One region of the Streptomyces sp. G45 genome, then DNA from elsewhere that is predicted to be linked to it. Evidence: predicted binding sites of a transcription regulator. Region 1 holds the regulator's gene; the other holds the start of a gene.
What was found. Region 1 encodes HspR, which represses chaperone genes until heat shock. Its sites were predicted from a motif close to TTGAGNNNNNNNNNCTCAA; they were not measured.

Region 1 (7,627 bases):
TGGTGGTCTTCTTGGCCCGGTCCTCCAGGGCGCCCGCGCAGCCGACCCAGTACAGGTAGTCGACCTCGGTGAGGTCCTCGATGTCCTTGCCGACGACCGGCACCTCGAAGTCGACTTCCTTCGTCCACTCCAGGCGCTGCTTCTTGGCCAGGCCCCAGGGGTTGCCCTTCTTCTCCAGGTTCTTGAGCATCGTGCCCGCCTCGGACGGGAACGCGGACTCGATCATCACCTGGTAGCGGCGCATGTCGACGATGTGGTCGATGTGCTCGATGTCCACGGGGCACTGCTCGACGCAGGCGCCGCAGGTGGTGCAGGACCACAGAACGTCGGGGTCGATGACGCCGTTCTCTTCGAGGGTGCCGATCAGCGGGCGCTCGGCCTCCGCGAGGGCCGCCGCCGGGACGTCCTTCAGCTGCTCCTCGGTGGCCTTCTCCTCGCCCTCCATGGACTTGCCGCCACCGGCGAGCAGGTACGGGGCCTTGGCGTGCGCGTGGTCCCGGAGGGACATGATGAGCAGCTTCGGGGAGAGCGGCTTGCCCGTGTTCCACGCGGGGCACTGCGACTGGCAGCGGCCGCACTCGGTGCAGGTGGAGAAGTCGAGGATGCCCTTCCAGGAGAACTGCTCGACCTGGCTGACGCCGAAGACGGTGTCCTCGTCCGGGTCCTCCCAGTCGATCTCCTTGCCGCCGGAGGTCATCGGGAGCAGCGCGCCGAGCGCGGTGGAGCCATCGGCGTTCCGCTTGAACCAGATGTTCGGGAAGCCGAGGAAGCGGTGCCAGGCCACGCCCATGTTGGTGTTGAGCGAGATCGTGATCATCCAGATGAAGGAGGTCGCGATCTTCAGCATGGCGAAGAAGTACGTGAGGTTCTGGAGCGTGGTGACGTCCAGGCCGTCGAAGGCCGCGACCAAGGGGTACGAGAAGAGGTACCCGGCCTCGTAGTGGTCGACGCCGTGCAGGGCGCCCTCCAGGGCGCGCAGCGTCATGATCGAGACGCCGACGATCAGGATGACCGCCTCGACGAAGTACGCCTGCCAGGTGATGGAGCCCGCGAAGCGGGACTTGCGGCCCGGCCGGTCGGGGCGGTTGAGCTGGCGGATGACGATCAGGGTCACGATGCCGACGACGGTGAGCATGCCGAGGATCTCGACCCACAGCTCCCAGACCACCCAGTCGCCGATGACCGGCAGCAGCCAGTCGGCCTCGAAGAGCTGGCCGACGGCGTTCACGATCGTCAGGAGCAGCGAGAAGAAGCCCACCGCGACGAACCAGTGCGCGACGCCGACGATGCCCCAGCGGTTCATCCGGGTGTGGCCGAGGAACTCCCGGGCCACCGTGAGCGTGCGCAGCACCGGGTCGTTCGTCCGCGTACCGGCGGGGACCGGCTGGCCGAGCATCACGAAGCGGAAGATCTGGAGGGTGGCGCGGCCGAACAGGGCGACGCCGACTGCGATGAGGACCAGCGACACGATGATCGCGGCGAGTTGCATTTCGGGGCTCCTCGGGCCTGCGGGTGGGCGGTCTCAGCCATTACTAAGCGGTAACTTATCTAGTCCGTCTGAGACTACCCACGTCTGCAGTCGCACTGTAGCCACTGGGGCGGTGATCTGCGTCGCCCTGCCCTCGCGGGGGCGCCCCTGACCCGCCCCTTCCCGAAACCATGGGGCTCGGCCCCCTGGCACCTCCGTCGATCGGCCTTCGGCCTCGTCCTCGAACGCCGGACGGGCTGGAGGGCTGCGGGCCGGGCCGGATTCCGTGGATGCGGCAGGTGTTCAGCCCGCCCGGCGCTTGAGGGCGAGCCGCGGAGCGGCGATGAAGGCGGGGTGCCAGGGGCGGCAGCCCCTGGTTTCGGAGAAGGGGCGGGTCTGGGGCGTCCCGCGAGGGGTTGCGTGTAAGCGGGGGATAAGAGTTGAGTCGGGCAGGCTCAGGTCTGTTGACTCGGGGGAACCCGTGAGGCATCCTTGAGTCAGTTCCACTCAAGTAGTCATCTGGAGGAATCGAAATGGCACGTGCGGTCGGCATCGACCTGGGCACGACTAACTCCGTCGTCAGCGTCCTGGAGGGCGGTGAGCCCACCGTCATCACCAACGCAGAGGGCGCCAGGACCACGCCGTCCGTCGTCGCCTTCGCGAAGAACGGCGAGGTGCTGGTCGGCGAGGTCGCCAAGCGCCAGGCGGTCACCAACGTCGACAGGACCATCCGGTCGGTCAAGCGCCACATGGGCACTGACTGGAAGGTCGACATCGACGACAAGAACTTCAACCCGCAGCAGATCTCCGCCTTCATCCTCCAGAAGCTGAAGCGCGACGCCGAGGCGTACCTGGGCGAGAAGGTCACGGACGCGGTCATCACCGTGCCCGCGTACTTCAACGACTCCGAGCGCCAGGCCACCAAGGAGGCCGGTGAGATCGCGGGCCTGAACGTCCTGCGCATCGTCAACGAGCCCACGGCCGCCGCCCTGGCCTACGGCCTCGACAAGGACGACCAGACCATTCTCGTCTTCGACCTCGGCGGCGGCACCTTCGACGTCTCGCTGCTTGAGATCGGCGACGGCGTCGTCGAGGTGAAGGCCACCAACGGCGACAACCACCTCGGTGGCGACGACTGGGACCAGCGCGTCGTCGACTACCTGGTCAAGCAGTTCGCCAACGGCCACGGCGTGGACCTGTCCAAGGACAAGATGGCGCTGCAGCGCCTCCGTGAGGCCGCCGAGAAGGCGAAGATCGAGCTGTCGTCCTCCACGGAGACGACGATCAACCTGCCGTACATCACGGCCTCCGCCGAGGGCCCGCTGCACCTGGACGAGAAGCTCACGCGCGCCCAGTTCCAGCAGCTCACGTCCGACCTCCTGGAGCGCTGCAAGACGCCGTTCCACAACGTCATCAAGGACGCGGGCATCCAGCTCTCCGAGATCGACCACGTCGTCCTCGTCGGCGGCTCGACCCGCATGCCCGCCGTCGCCGAGCTGGTCAAGGAGCTGACCGGCGGCAAGGAGGCCAACAAGGGCGTCAACCCGGACGAGGTCGTCGCCATCGGCGCCTCGCTCCAGGCCGGTGTCCTCAAGGGCGAGGTCAAGGACGTCCTGCTGCTCGACGTCACCCCACTGTCCCTCGGCATCGAGACCAAGGGCGGCATCATGACCAAGCTCATCGAGCGCAACACCACGATCCCGACGAAGCGCTCGGAGATCTTCACCACGGCCGAGGACAACCAGCCGTCGGTGCAGATCCAGGTCTACCAGGGCGAGCGCGAGATCGCGGCGTACAACAAGAAGCTCGGCATGTTCGAGCTGACCGGCCTGCCCCGGCCCCCCGCGGCGTCCCGCAGATCGAGGTCTCCTTCGACATCGACGCCAACGGCATCATGCACGTGACCGCGAAGGACCTCGGCACGGGCAAGGAGCAGAAGATGACCGTCACCGGCGGCTCCTCGCTCCCGAAGGAAGAGGTCGACCGCATGCGCGAGGAGGCCGAGAAGTACGCGGACGAGGACCACAAGCGCCGCGAGGCCGCCGAGTCCCGCAACCAGGGCGAGCAGCTGGTCTACCAGACGGAGAAGTTCCTCAAGGACAACGAGGACAAGGTCCCCGGCGACGTCAAGACCGAGGTCGAGACGGCCGTCGCCGAGCTGAAGGAGAAGCTCAAGGGCGACGACCCGGCGGAGATCCGCACGGCCACGGAGAAGGTCGCCGCCGTCTCCCAGAAGCTCGGCCAGGCGATGTACGCCGACGCGCAGGGCGCCCCGCAGGGTGCCGAGGGCGCCCCGGGCGCCGGGCAGTCCCAGGCCGCTGACGGTGCCGACGACGTCGTGGACGCCGAGATCGTCGACGACGAGAAGCCCGGTGACGCGAAGGGCGGCGCTGCCTGATGACGGAGGAGACCCAGGGCTTCGGCGGGGACGCCGAGCAGCCTGACGTCCCCTCCGGCGCCACCCCTGACGAAGCGGCGCCGAAGGCCGCCGAGTCCTCCGCGAAGGAGGGCGCGGCGGCCCCGGCCGGGGACGCAACGCGCGAAGCGGGCCTGACGGCTCAGCTGGACCAGGCACAGAAGGCGCTCAGCGAGCGCACGGCCGACCTCCAGCGGCTCCAGGCCGAGTACCAGAACTACCGCCGCCGGGTGGAGCGGGACAAGGTGACGGTGAAGGAGATCGCCTCGGCGAACCTCCTCACGGAGCTGCTTCCCACCCTCGACGACATCGGCCGTGCCCGTGACCACGGGGAGCTGGTCGGCGGCTTCAAGTCGGTGGCCGAGTCCCTGGAGACCGTCGTCGCCAAGATGGGCCTCCAGCAGTTCGGCAAGGAGGGCGAGCCCTTCGACCCGACGATCCACGAGGCCCTGATGCACAGTTACGCTCCGGACGTCACGGAGACGACGTGCGTCGCGATTCTCCAGCCGGGGTATCGCATCGGGGAGCGTGTCGTGCGTCCCGCGCGCGTCGCGGTCGCCGAGCCGCAGCCCGGCGCGCAGACGGTGAAGTCCGAGTCGGCCGAGGGCGAGCAGGCTCCGTCCGAGAAGGACGACGCCAAGGACGCCAAGGACGTCAAGGACGCCAAGGACAAGGAGAGCGGTGGCCCGGACGAGGGCTGACGCCGGCGGCGGCGCCGATCCCGACTCCGGCCGCGAGGCCGCGGCCGGGGTCGGCGCTGACCGCGTGACGAGGACCACGAGGACCACGAGGACAACGAGGAAGGAGGGACGTCGGGGATGAGCACCAAGGACTTCATCGAGAAGGACTACTACAAGGTCCTCGGCGTCCCCAAGGACGCCACCGAAGCCGAGATCAAGAAGGCGTACCGGAAGCTCGCCCGCGAGAACCACCCGGACGCCAACAAGGGCAACGCGAAGGCCGAGGAGCGCTTCAAGGAGATCTCCGAGGCGAACGACGTGCTCGGCGACCCGAAGAAGCGCAAGGAGTACGACGAAGCGCGCGCTCTCTTCGGCAACGGCGGCTTCAGGGCCGGACCCGGAGCGGGCGGCGGCACGTTCAACTTCGACCTGGGCGACCTCTTCGGAGGCGGCGGCCCCGGTGGCGGGGGAGCGGGCGGCGGCGGCTTCGGCGGCGGCCTGGGTGACGTCTTCGGGGGCCTGTTCAACCGCGGCGGAGCGGGCGCGGGCACGCGCACGCAGCCGCGCCGCGGCCAGGACGTCGAGTCCGAGGTCACGCTGAGCTTCACGGAGGCGGTGGAGGGCGCGACGGTCCCGTTGCGCATGTCCTCCCAGGCCCCCTGCAAGGCGTGCTCGGGCACCGGCGACAAGAACGGCACGCCGCGCGTGTGCCCGACCTGCGTCGGCACCGGCCAGGTCTCGCGGGGCGGCGGCGGGGGCTTCTCCCTCACCGACCCGTGCGTGGACTGCAAGGGCCGCGGCCTGATCGCGGAGACGCCCTGCGAGGTGTGCCACGGCAGCGGCCGCGCCAAGTCGTCGCGGACGATGCAGGTGCGCATCCCCGCGGGCGTCAGCGACGGCCAGCGCATCCGGCTGCGTGGCAAGGGCGCCCCGGGCGAGCGCGGCGGCCCCGCCGGTGACCTGTATGTGGTGGTGCACGTGGACGCGCACCCGGTCTTCGGCCGCAGGGGCGAGAACCTCACGGTCACGGTCCCGGTGACGTTCGCGGAGGCCGCGCTCGGCGGCGAGGTCAGGGTGCCCACGCTCGGCGGGACGCCCGTGACCCTCAAGCTGCCGCCGGGCACGCCCAACGGCCGCACCATGCGGGTCCGCGGCAAGGGCCCCGCCCGCAAGGACGGCACACCCGGCGACCTGCTGGTCACCGTCGAGGTCACGGTGCCGAAGAATCTCACGCCCGCGGCGCAGGAAGCCCTGGAGGCGTACCGGAAGGCGACTGCGGACACCGATCCGCGGGCAGAACTGTTCAAGGCCGCGAAGGGAGCGTGACCTCATGGAGCGGGACGGCCGCCGACGCAACCCGTATCAACTGACGGACGAGACCCCGGTGTACGTCATCTCGGTGGCGGCCCAGCTCTCCGGTCTCCACCCGCAGACCCTCAGGCAGTACGACCGCCTGGGCCTGGTCTCCCCGGACCGCACCGCGGGCCGGGGCCGCCGGTACTCCGCCCGGGACATCGAACTGCTCCGCACGGTCCAGCAGCTCTCCCAGGAGGAGGGCATCAACCTCGCCGGGATCAAGCGCATCATCGAGCTGGAGAACCAGGTCGCGGCGCTCCAGGCCCGCGTCGCGGAGCTGTCCGCGGCCGTGGAGGGAGCCGCCGCCGCGATGCAGCAACGTGAGGCGGCGGTGCACGCCTCGTACCGCCGCGACCTCGTCCCGTACCAGGACGTGCAGCAGACCAGCGCGCTGGTGGTGTGGCGGCCCAAGCGGTCGCCGGAGCAGTAGCGCGCGGGCGCGCAGGGCGCGTGGGGGCCGGGTGGTGCGGCGCACGGAGAACGTCCGTGCGCCGCACCGCCCGGCCCCGTCGTGTGCCCGGGTCCGTGGCCGCCGCCCCCGCTGGAACGGGAGGCGGCTCGTGGCGCTCCTATAGTTGGCAGGCTGGTTGGCAGGCTGTCTGCCGGGTGTACGCCGGTGTACGGCGGTGTACGTCGGCTCGTGTCGCGGGAAAGCTGGATCTCCATGGCCATGGTGGGGCTGTTCTGGATCGCCGAGGGCGATGTGTACGTGGGTGCCAAGCCCTCCGGTCTGGCGCCCGGGGTGCGGCTGACCACCGAGGGCGTCACGGGGCTCGGGCACCAGCAGCAGGGCCTGTGGCTGTGGGACGACATACGGGCGCTGACCGTCGAGGACGTGCCCGTGAAGTCCCTGAAGCGGCAGGTCGGCATGGTGGTGGACCTGGCGCTGACGGTGGGCCTCGGCGGCGGCGACGAGGCGCCGTCGATGACGGTGTGCGTCCAGACCGCCGACGAGGAGTACGAACTGACGGCGTACACGGCGGCGGCGACCGGCTACTCGCAGCGGGAGTACGACCTGTCCCGCGCGCTGCTGACCCGGCTCACCGAGGGCGCCGCCACCCTGCACACCACGCTGTCGGCGATGGCGCAGTGGGGCCGCGCCCACGAGGGCGGCAGCCCGCGCCGCGAGGAGCGGGAGAGGCTGCTGCGGCGGTGGATCGGCGACGGGGCCGACGCCTGAGAGCCGGACGCGGCGGCCCCCGGGGCCCGTGCGTGATGGTGGTGCCCGGGCCCGTGCGCGGTGGTGGTGCCCGGGCCCGTGCGCGGTGGTGACGGCTGGCGCCCCCGCGCGGCGGCGCCCGGCGGTCCGTGCCCGGCGGTCCGTGCGCGGCCGTGACGGCCACGGCCCGTGTGTGACGACGGCAGGACGGAGCCCCGAACCCCTCCGGGACCCCCACGTCCCCCGGGGGCCCGAGGCCCCTGACCCTGAGCGCCCCGGCCCGACCACGGGGCGCGGTCAGGCCGGGGCGACCTTGGGAAGCGCGACTCTGCGGGGGGAGACCACAACAGAGCCACATGGACGCGGGAACCGGTCCGGCTCCAGTACCGGATGGGAACCGATCCGTTCCCCGCTGCCTCGACCACGATGCAACGCGCCGCCCACGCTCCGCTACCGTCATCTTGTTGCGGTGCAAGGGGCGGAGGCGGGGGCAAAGCCGGTTAATTCCGGATGTTTGATCATGTGCCGCCGGTCAAGTTCCCCTGGTC
Region 2 (7,627 bases), 1.2 Mb from region 1:
TGGACGACGGACCGGAATTTCGTCAAGACCGGCCTCAAGAACATATCCGGCTACCCTCTCGCGGGCGGAAAGTCCCAGTGGAAAGTACCCCTCAGCGGCGAGGTCTGCTGGGCGTCCCCGGAGCCGACCAAGGACGGAAAGGTCGCCATACTCTTCCAGGACGACAAGGACGACCCTTCCGTCTGCAACGAGGTCGGCGTGGTCGACCTCACCAAAGGTGAACTGCTCTGGCACAAACAGAGCCTGAACGAATACGGCAGCGCCGAGATGTTCGACGAGGTGACCATCGGCGGCGGCACGGTCGCCGCCGCGGGCACCAGCGGCGGCGCGGCCTGGAAGCTCGACGGCACCCCCCTGTGGAAGCCGTCCGACGAGGCCTGCGACATCGAGGGCTACGCGGGCGACGCCACCAAACTGCTCGCCGTCCGGGACTGCGGCGACACCGACCACCCCGAGCTCCGGGTCGAGACGGTCTCCCCGACGACACAGAAGCCGACGTCGACGTACAAGATGCCGACCGGCACCGAGTACGTCCACGTCGTGTCCCTCGACCCGCTGGTCCTGGCCGCCGACGACGGCGACGCCCAGGGCGGCAGCGGCATCTCCCAGTTCCTCACCGTCGACGACAGCGCCACCGTCGGCAAAGCGCTCAGCCGGATCGCCGTCGGCGGCGGCAAGCACGGCAAGTACACCGCGCAGTGCCCGGCCACCGAGGTCACCGGCTGCACGCGGCTCGCCGTCAGCAAGGACCGCAACGCCCTGTACCTCGCCACGTCCGACCCCGCGAACAGCACCTCCGAGGCCAAGAACGACCTGGTGTCCTTCGACCTGAGGACCGGCAAGCAGACGCGCCGCGCCCCCGGCTCCGACGCGGGCCGCCTCGTGCCGGTCGACGTCGACGAGGACGGCAGGGTCATCGCGTACCAGGAGGCCAACATCATCCGCGAGGAGGGCGGCGCCGTCTGGCAGGCCGACCCGGCCACGCTCAAGCAGCGCAAGGTCCTCCAGCACCCGTCGAGCAGCTACGAGATGGAGGCCCGCTTCGACATGGACCGCCGCGTGCTCTACGCGGGCCAGCGCCTCTACCTGGGCGCGGACCACGTGACGGAGCCGTCGAAGGTCTACAAGAAGGCCCAGCCCCTGGCCGTCGTCTTCGGCGCCAAGTAGCACCCCGAGCCGGGGCGCGGCACCCCGTGCCGCTGCCCGTACTTTTGCGGGGCCCTGGGGCGGGGTGCCCGTACCTTTCGGGACCCTGGGGCGGGGGCTGGTTCCGGGGCCCGGCGGATCCGGGGCCGGGCCCATCTGAGGCCGGGCGGGTCCGGGACCGGGCCCGACTGAGACCGAGCGGGTCCGGGGCCGGGCGCGCCCAGAGCGCCGTGTGGCAGGAGCGCGGTGGGGGCGGAGCGCGGCGCGGCTAGAGCGCGGTGTGGCTAGAGCGCGGCACGGGAGTTCAACTGGCCGAGCAGGCGGGCCAGCTCCGCGACCTCCTTCCGGTCCCACCCGGCGAGCTGCCGGACGTACCGCTCGCGCCGCGCGCTGCGCACCGTGCGGAACCGCTCGCGCCCCTCCTCCGACAGCCGCACGAGCCAGGCCCTGCCATCCGCGGGGTCCGGCTCCCGCGCGACCAGGCCCAGCTGCTCCAGCGCCCTGAGCTGTCGGCTCATCGTGGCCTTCCCGACGCCGATGAACGCCGCCAGGTCCGTGGCCCGACGCGGCCCGGTCTCGTCCAGGAACGCGAGCAGTCCGTACGCCGCGGGCTCCAGGTCGGGATGGACCTGGCGGGCCATCTCGCCGGACGACGCCCGCGCCCTGCGCAGCAGCAGCGTCAACTCCCGCTCAAGGGCGAGGAACTCGTGGTCCACACCACCGCTCGCCCCCGGCCCCTCCGCGCCGGAACGCTCCCCGTGGTCCGCGTCCTCACGCATGTCAGCACCCCTGCCGCACTTTCCCGATCCTGAAAGTTTCCGCCGACCGCGGCCATCGCCGCAGCTCGCCCAGTATTTCGCAGGCGTAGACCATCGGCGGACATCTGAGCCCCTTCCCTCCCCCGGTCTACGTGCGTAGCGTCGTTAATGACATGTTCACACCAGCCTCTGGCGTCAGGGGTTCCGACGCCATCTCCACCTGGTGCCATGTCGACCGTTCCCCCACCGAGTCCCGTGCGCCCCGGACGGCGACGAGCCCACTCACGGCCACGCCCCACGGCACACGTGACTCCTAGGCCTTTCGGAGGCACGACATGCCCGTGCAGAGACCTGCCACGTCCCGCCCCACCGCAGGCATCCTCCTCGCCGTCCTGTCCGCCCTCGCCCTGCTGCTCACCCTGCCCGGCGCCGCCCAGGCCGCCGACACCGAGGACGTCCCGCCCCGCGGCAGCGCCCGCATGGGTCAGGGCGTCATCGAGCACGACGGCCAGGGCGGCCGACCCAGCGGCGGCGGTGCCGTCCAGACGGAGGGCGTCGACGTCAGCAGCCACCAGGGCAACGTCAACTGGTCCGCCCTGTGGACCAGCGGCGTGCGCTGGGCCTACGTCAAGGCGACGGAGTCCACCTCCTACCGCAACCCCTACTTCGCCCAGCAGTACAACGGCTCGTACAACGTCGGCATGATCCGCGGCGCCTACCACTTCGCCACGCCCGACACCTCCAGCGGCGCCGCCCAGGCCAACTACTTCGTGGACAACGGCGGCGGCTGGTCCCGCGACGGCAAGACCCTGCCCGGCGCCCTCGACATCGAGTGGAACCCCTACGGCTCCGCCTGCTTCGGCAAGTCCCAGAGCGCCATGGTCAGTTGGATCCGGGACTTCCTGAACACCTACAAGGCCCGCACCGGCCGCGACGCCGTCATCTACACCGCCACCAGCTGGTGGAAGCAGTGCACGGGCAACTACGGCGGCTTCGGCTCCACCAACCCCCTGTGGATCGCGCGCTACAACACCTCCCCCGGTGAACTCCCGGCCGGATGGGGCTTCCACACCATGTGGCAGTACACCTCCTCCGGTCCGATCGTCGGCGACCACAACAAGTTCAACGGCGCCTACGACCGCGTCCAGGCTCTGGCCAACGGCTGACGGCCACCTCTCCCCCACACCCCAGCACCCCGATCCACCCGCTTGTCCTGATCCCCCTCGATGACCCGGCGTACGGCGAGGGTCCGGGGCCCACGAGCCCCCGACCCTCGCCTCCCGCCGCGTCCGTCACGCCGCGGCGGGAACCTGGGGAGCGACCTGCGTCTCAGCGGGCGTCAGCGCCAGCTCCAGGACCTGCCTCACGTCCGTCACCGCGTGCACATCGAGCTTCTCCAGGACCTCGGCGGGCACGTCGTCCAGGTCCGGCTCGTTCCGCTTGGGGATGACCACCGTGGTGATCCCCGCGCGGTGGGCGGCGAGCAGCTTCTGCTTGACGCCTCCGATCGGCAGCACCCGGCCGGTCAGCGACACCTCACCCGTCATCGCCACGTCGGTGCGGACCAGTCGGCCGCTGAGCAGCGACGCGAGGGCCGTCGTCATCGTGACGCCCGCGCTCGGCCCGTCCTTGGGGACGGCGCCCGCCGGGAAGTGGATGTGCACACCCCGGTCCTTCAGGTCGCCCACGGGCAGTTCCAGTTCCGCGCCGTGCGAGCGCAGGAAGGAGAGCGCGATCTGCGCCGACTCCTTCATCACGTCACCCAGCTGCCCGGTGAGCGTCAGTCCGGCCGCCCCCGTCTCCGGGTCGGCGAGCGAGGCCTCGACGAACAGCACGTCGCCACCCGCTCCGGTCACCGCGAGTCCCGTCGCCACACCAGGCACCGCCGTGCGCCGCTCCGCCGGGTCCTGCGCGGACTCCGGCACGTGGTGCGGGCGCCCGATCAGGCCGCGCAGCTCGTCGGCGCCGACCGTGAACGGAAGCTCCCTGTCGCCCAGTTCGTGCTGGGCCGCGACCTTGCGCAGCAGCCGCGCGACGGCCCGCTCCAGGTTGCGCACGCCCGCCTCGCGCGTGTACTCCCCGGCGAGCTTGCGCAGCGCGCCCTCGTCGATGGTCACCTCGCCCTCGCCGAGCCCGGCCCGGTCGAGCTGGCGCGGCACCAGGTGGTCACGGGCGATGACGATCTTCTCGTCCTCGGTGTAACCGTCCAGCCGGACCAGCTCCATGCGGTCGAGCAGCGCCTCGGGGATGGCCTCCAGAACGTTCGCCGTGGCCAGGAACACCACGTCGCTCAGGTCGAGCTCGACCTCCAGGTAGTGGTCGCGGAAGGTGTGGTTCTGCGCCGGGTCGAGCACTTCGAGCAGCGCGGCGGCCGGGTCGCCCCGGAAGTCGGAGCCCACCTTGTCGATCTCGTCCAGGAGAACCACCGGGTTCATCGACCCGGCCTCCTTGATGGCCCGCACGATCCGTCCCGGCAGCGCCCCCACGTAGGTGCGCCGGTGTCCACGGATCTCCGCCTCGTCCCGCACACCGCCGAGCGCGACCCGCACGAACTTGCGCCCCATGGCGTGCGCCACCGACTCACCGAGCGAGGTCTTGCCGACGCCGGGCGGCCCGACGAGCGCGAGCACGGCACCGCCGCGCCTGCCGCCCACGACTCCCATGCCCCGGTCCGCGCGCCGCTTGCGCACCGCCAGGTACTCGGTGATGCGCTCCTTCACGTCCTGGAGCCCCGCGTGCTCGGCGTCCAGGACCTCCTGGGCGCCCTTGATGTCGTACGCGTCCTCGGTGCGCTCGTTCCACGGCAGCTCCAGGACGGTGTCGAGCCAGGTGCGGATCCAGGAGCTCTCGGGCGACTGGTCGCTGGCCCGCTCCAGCTTCTCGACCTCCTTGAGCGCGGCCTCCCGCACCTTCTCCGGCAGGTCCGCTGCCTCCACCCGGGAGTGGTAGTCGTCGGACTCGTCCTCGCCGTCCTGGCCGTTGAGCTCGCGCAGTTCCTTGCGCACGGCCTCCAACTGGCGCCGCAGCAGGAACTCCCGCTGCTGCTTGTCGACGCCTTCCTGGACGTCCTTGGCGATGGACTCGGCGACGTCCTGCTCCGCCAGGTGCTCCCGCAGCTGCTCGGTGGCCAGGCGCAGCCGGGCCGTCGGGTCCTCGGCCTCCAGGAGCTGGAGCTTCTGCTGGGTGGTGAGGAACGGCGAGTACCCGGAGTTGTCGGCGAGCGCCGAGACGTCGTCGATCTGCTGCACCCGGTCGACGACCTGCCAGGCGCCGCGCTTCTTCAGCCAGCTCGTGGCCAGCGCCTTGTACTCCTTGACCAGCTCTGCGGTGGCGCCGGGCAGCGGGTCCGGCGTCGTCTCCTCGACCTGGACGCCCTCCACCCACAGGGCCGCGCCGGGCCCGGTCGTGCCCGCCCCGATGCGCACCCGGCCCCGGCCGCGGATCAGCGCGCCCGGGTCACCGTCCGCGAGGCGCCCCACCTGCTCGACCGTGCCGAGCACGCCCACGCCCGCGTATGTCCCGTCGATGCGTGGAACAAGCAGCACCTGCGGCTTGCTACTGCTCCCACTGGACCGCGCGGCGGCCTGGGCCGCCTCCACCGCGGCGCGCACCTCGGCATCGGACAGGTCGAACGGCACCACCATGCCGGGCAGCACGACCTCGTCGTCGAGCGGCAGCACGGGCAGAGCGAGCGGTGTGGACGCAGTGGACTCAGCAGCCATGATCTCCCCTTCGGCATTCAAGTTGAGCTGTACCGACTCAATGCTTATGAGCCTCCGAATGTTCCCTCGGCCGTGTTCGCTCTGAGCGATCACCCCTATCGGCCTGAAATCACCGCCTCGTAATATGCACTTTCCAAATAGACCTATTACACGTGATGGCCGCACCCGCTAAGTGATCGTTACCGGTCGGCCGACGGCAGGAGGGGTGGCCGTGGAGGGCAGCGAGGTCGTACGGGCGTGGGTCGATGGCTGGGTGGTGTCGCGGGGCGCCGCGCCGCCTGTGGTGGAGCCGTGGGGCTACACGATTGATGTCGGTCTGGCGAAGCATCCGTCGCGTCATGTGTTCGGCGTGACGGACGCGGGCGCGCTGGAGGGCGATGTCCGCAAGGTCGCCGCGTCGGTGACGGGCGCGGATGTGTGGTTGAAGGTCTTTGACGCCCCGGGCCGGGTCGCCGCGTGGCTTGGCCCTGAGTGGTGGCTGGACCCGGAGGACGGGTTCCTGATGACGGTGCCGCTGGCCCGGTCGGCCGCTGAAGGTGTGGCCGTTCCGGAGGGCTATCGGCTGCGCACGTGGACGCGGGGCGGTGTCATCCGCGCCATGGTGACCACCGGGGACGGCAGTTGGGCGGCGCGCGGTCAGATCGCGCCGACGGGTCGCACGGCGGTCGCCGACCAGATCGAGACGTCGCCTGATCACCGTCGCCGGGGTCTGGGCAGCTTGGTCATGCGGACGCTGTCGACTGCGGCGTTCGAGCAGGGGGCGGAGGTCGGCGTCCTGGCGGGGACGGTGGAGGGGCGCGCGCTGTACGAGTCGTTGGGCTGGCGGGTGGAGTCCCTCCTGACGAGCGCCCGGCGTAAGGGGCCGGACGAATCCTGAGCGCCGCCCTCCGTTCGCCCGGGTCAGCCTGTCGGCGTCTCCGCCCTCTTGGCGCGGATGTCGTGGACGGCGTAGGGCAGGCCGGGCAGGAGGAACAGCAGCGTGCCCCACAGCGGCAGGTGGAACAGCGGGTCGTCACCTATGCCCCAGGAGATGAGCTGGGAGATGACGAGCGAGCTCATGCCCGCGATGACCCAGCCTCTGAATCCGAGGTTCCCCCGGCGCGTTTCCCAGGCGACCGCGGCGGCCGCCAGGACCACGTAGAACGCCACGCGGGGCGCTTCGACGGGCAGGACCAGGGACCGGTCGAGCAGGTGGGTGAGCAGCAGGAGCGCACCGAGGGCCAGCGGGGCCAGCGCCGCCATGCGCAGGGCTCGCTGCAGCAGTGGTGTGCGCGCCCGGGCCCAGGCTGCGGCGAAGGCCTTCACGTCGGGGCCGACCACGTCCTGCGGTGTCCGGCCTGCGGCGGCCGCCTCTTCCAGGTGGGCGGTGAGCTCGGCGAGCATTTCGCGCACGGAGGCGTCGTCAACGCCTCGGTACTCCCAGTTGCTGCGGCAGACCGCCAGGACGCGCTCGCGCGTCAGTGTCCCGCCGCTCTCCGCCTCCGGCGCCGCGCCTTGCCCCACCCCGTCTGGTGTCGGCGCCTTGATGCCCGTCGAGGCGTCCGTCGACTTGTCAGTCGTCGCGCTGAACTCGTTCGTCGTGCTCGTCATGTCGTGCGCCCCCCGTGTCACGATCTTGCCTGTCCGTGGTGCCTCGCAGGGTCCTGGAGACCGCCGTCGTGAAGGCGCTCCAGGTGGTGCGGCCCGCGGCCAGCTCGGCGCGGCCCGCTTCCGTGAGGCGGTAGTACTTGCGCGGCGCGCCGCCCGCGGCGGACGGCGCGCGATAGGAGTCGACGAGCCCGGCTCGCTCCATGCGGGCGAGCAAGGGATAGATGCTCCCCTCGCTCACCAGCTCGAGACCGCTCTCGGTGAGGGCTTCCACGAACTCGTAGCCATACCGAGGCCGCTCGGCGATGAGCGCGAGCAGGCACAGGTCGAGCACCCCGCGCAGTAGCTGACTGCGGCGCTGGTCGTGCGACGCAGGCAGTTCCTTTGTCATGCGGTACAAGATAGTCGAGGATT

Region 2: the regulator HspR is predicted to act here: its motif matches at 5,649-5,667, upstream of lon (endopeptidase La).

The regions. Positions count from the first base shown of each region.
Region 1 is NZ_JBMUZU010000001.1:4,396,852-4,404,478, reverse strand. It holds gene ACOBQU_RS18160 ((Fe-S)-binding protein) at 1-1,489, opposite strand, end outside; partial or broken gene dnaK (molecular chaperone DnaK) at 2,002-3,866, shown strand; gene grpE (nucleotide exchange factor GrpE) at 3,866-4,585, shown strand; gene dnaJ (molecular chaperone DnaJ) at 4,703-5,890, shown strand; gene ACOBQU_RS18140 (heat shock protein transcriptional repressor HspR) at 5,895-6,350, shown strand; gene ACOBQU_RS18135 (hypothetical protein) at 6,561-7,100, shown strand.
Region 2 is NZ_JBMUZU010000001.1:3,163,871-3,171,497, forward strand. It holds gene ACOBQU_RS12625 (hypothetical protein) at 1-1,167, shown strand, start outside; gene ACOBQU_RS12630 (MarR family winged helix-turn-helix transcriptional regulator) at 1,431-1,925, opposite strand; gene ACOBQU_RS12635 (lysozyme) at 2,240-3,070, shown strand; gene lon (endopeptidase La) at 3,197-5,626, opposite strand; gene ACOBQU_RS12645 (GNAT family N-acetyltransferase) at 5,838-6,503, shown strand; gene ACOBQU_RS12650 (hypothetical protein) at 6,527-7,216, opposite strand; gene ACOBQU_RS12655 (PadR family transcriptional regulator) at 7,179-7,604, opposite strand.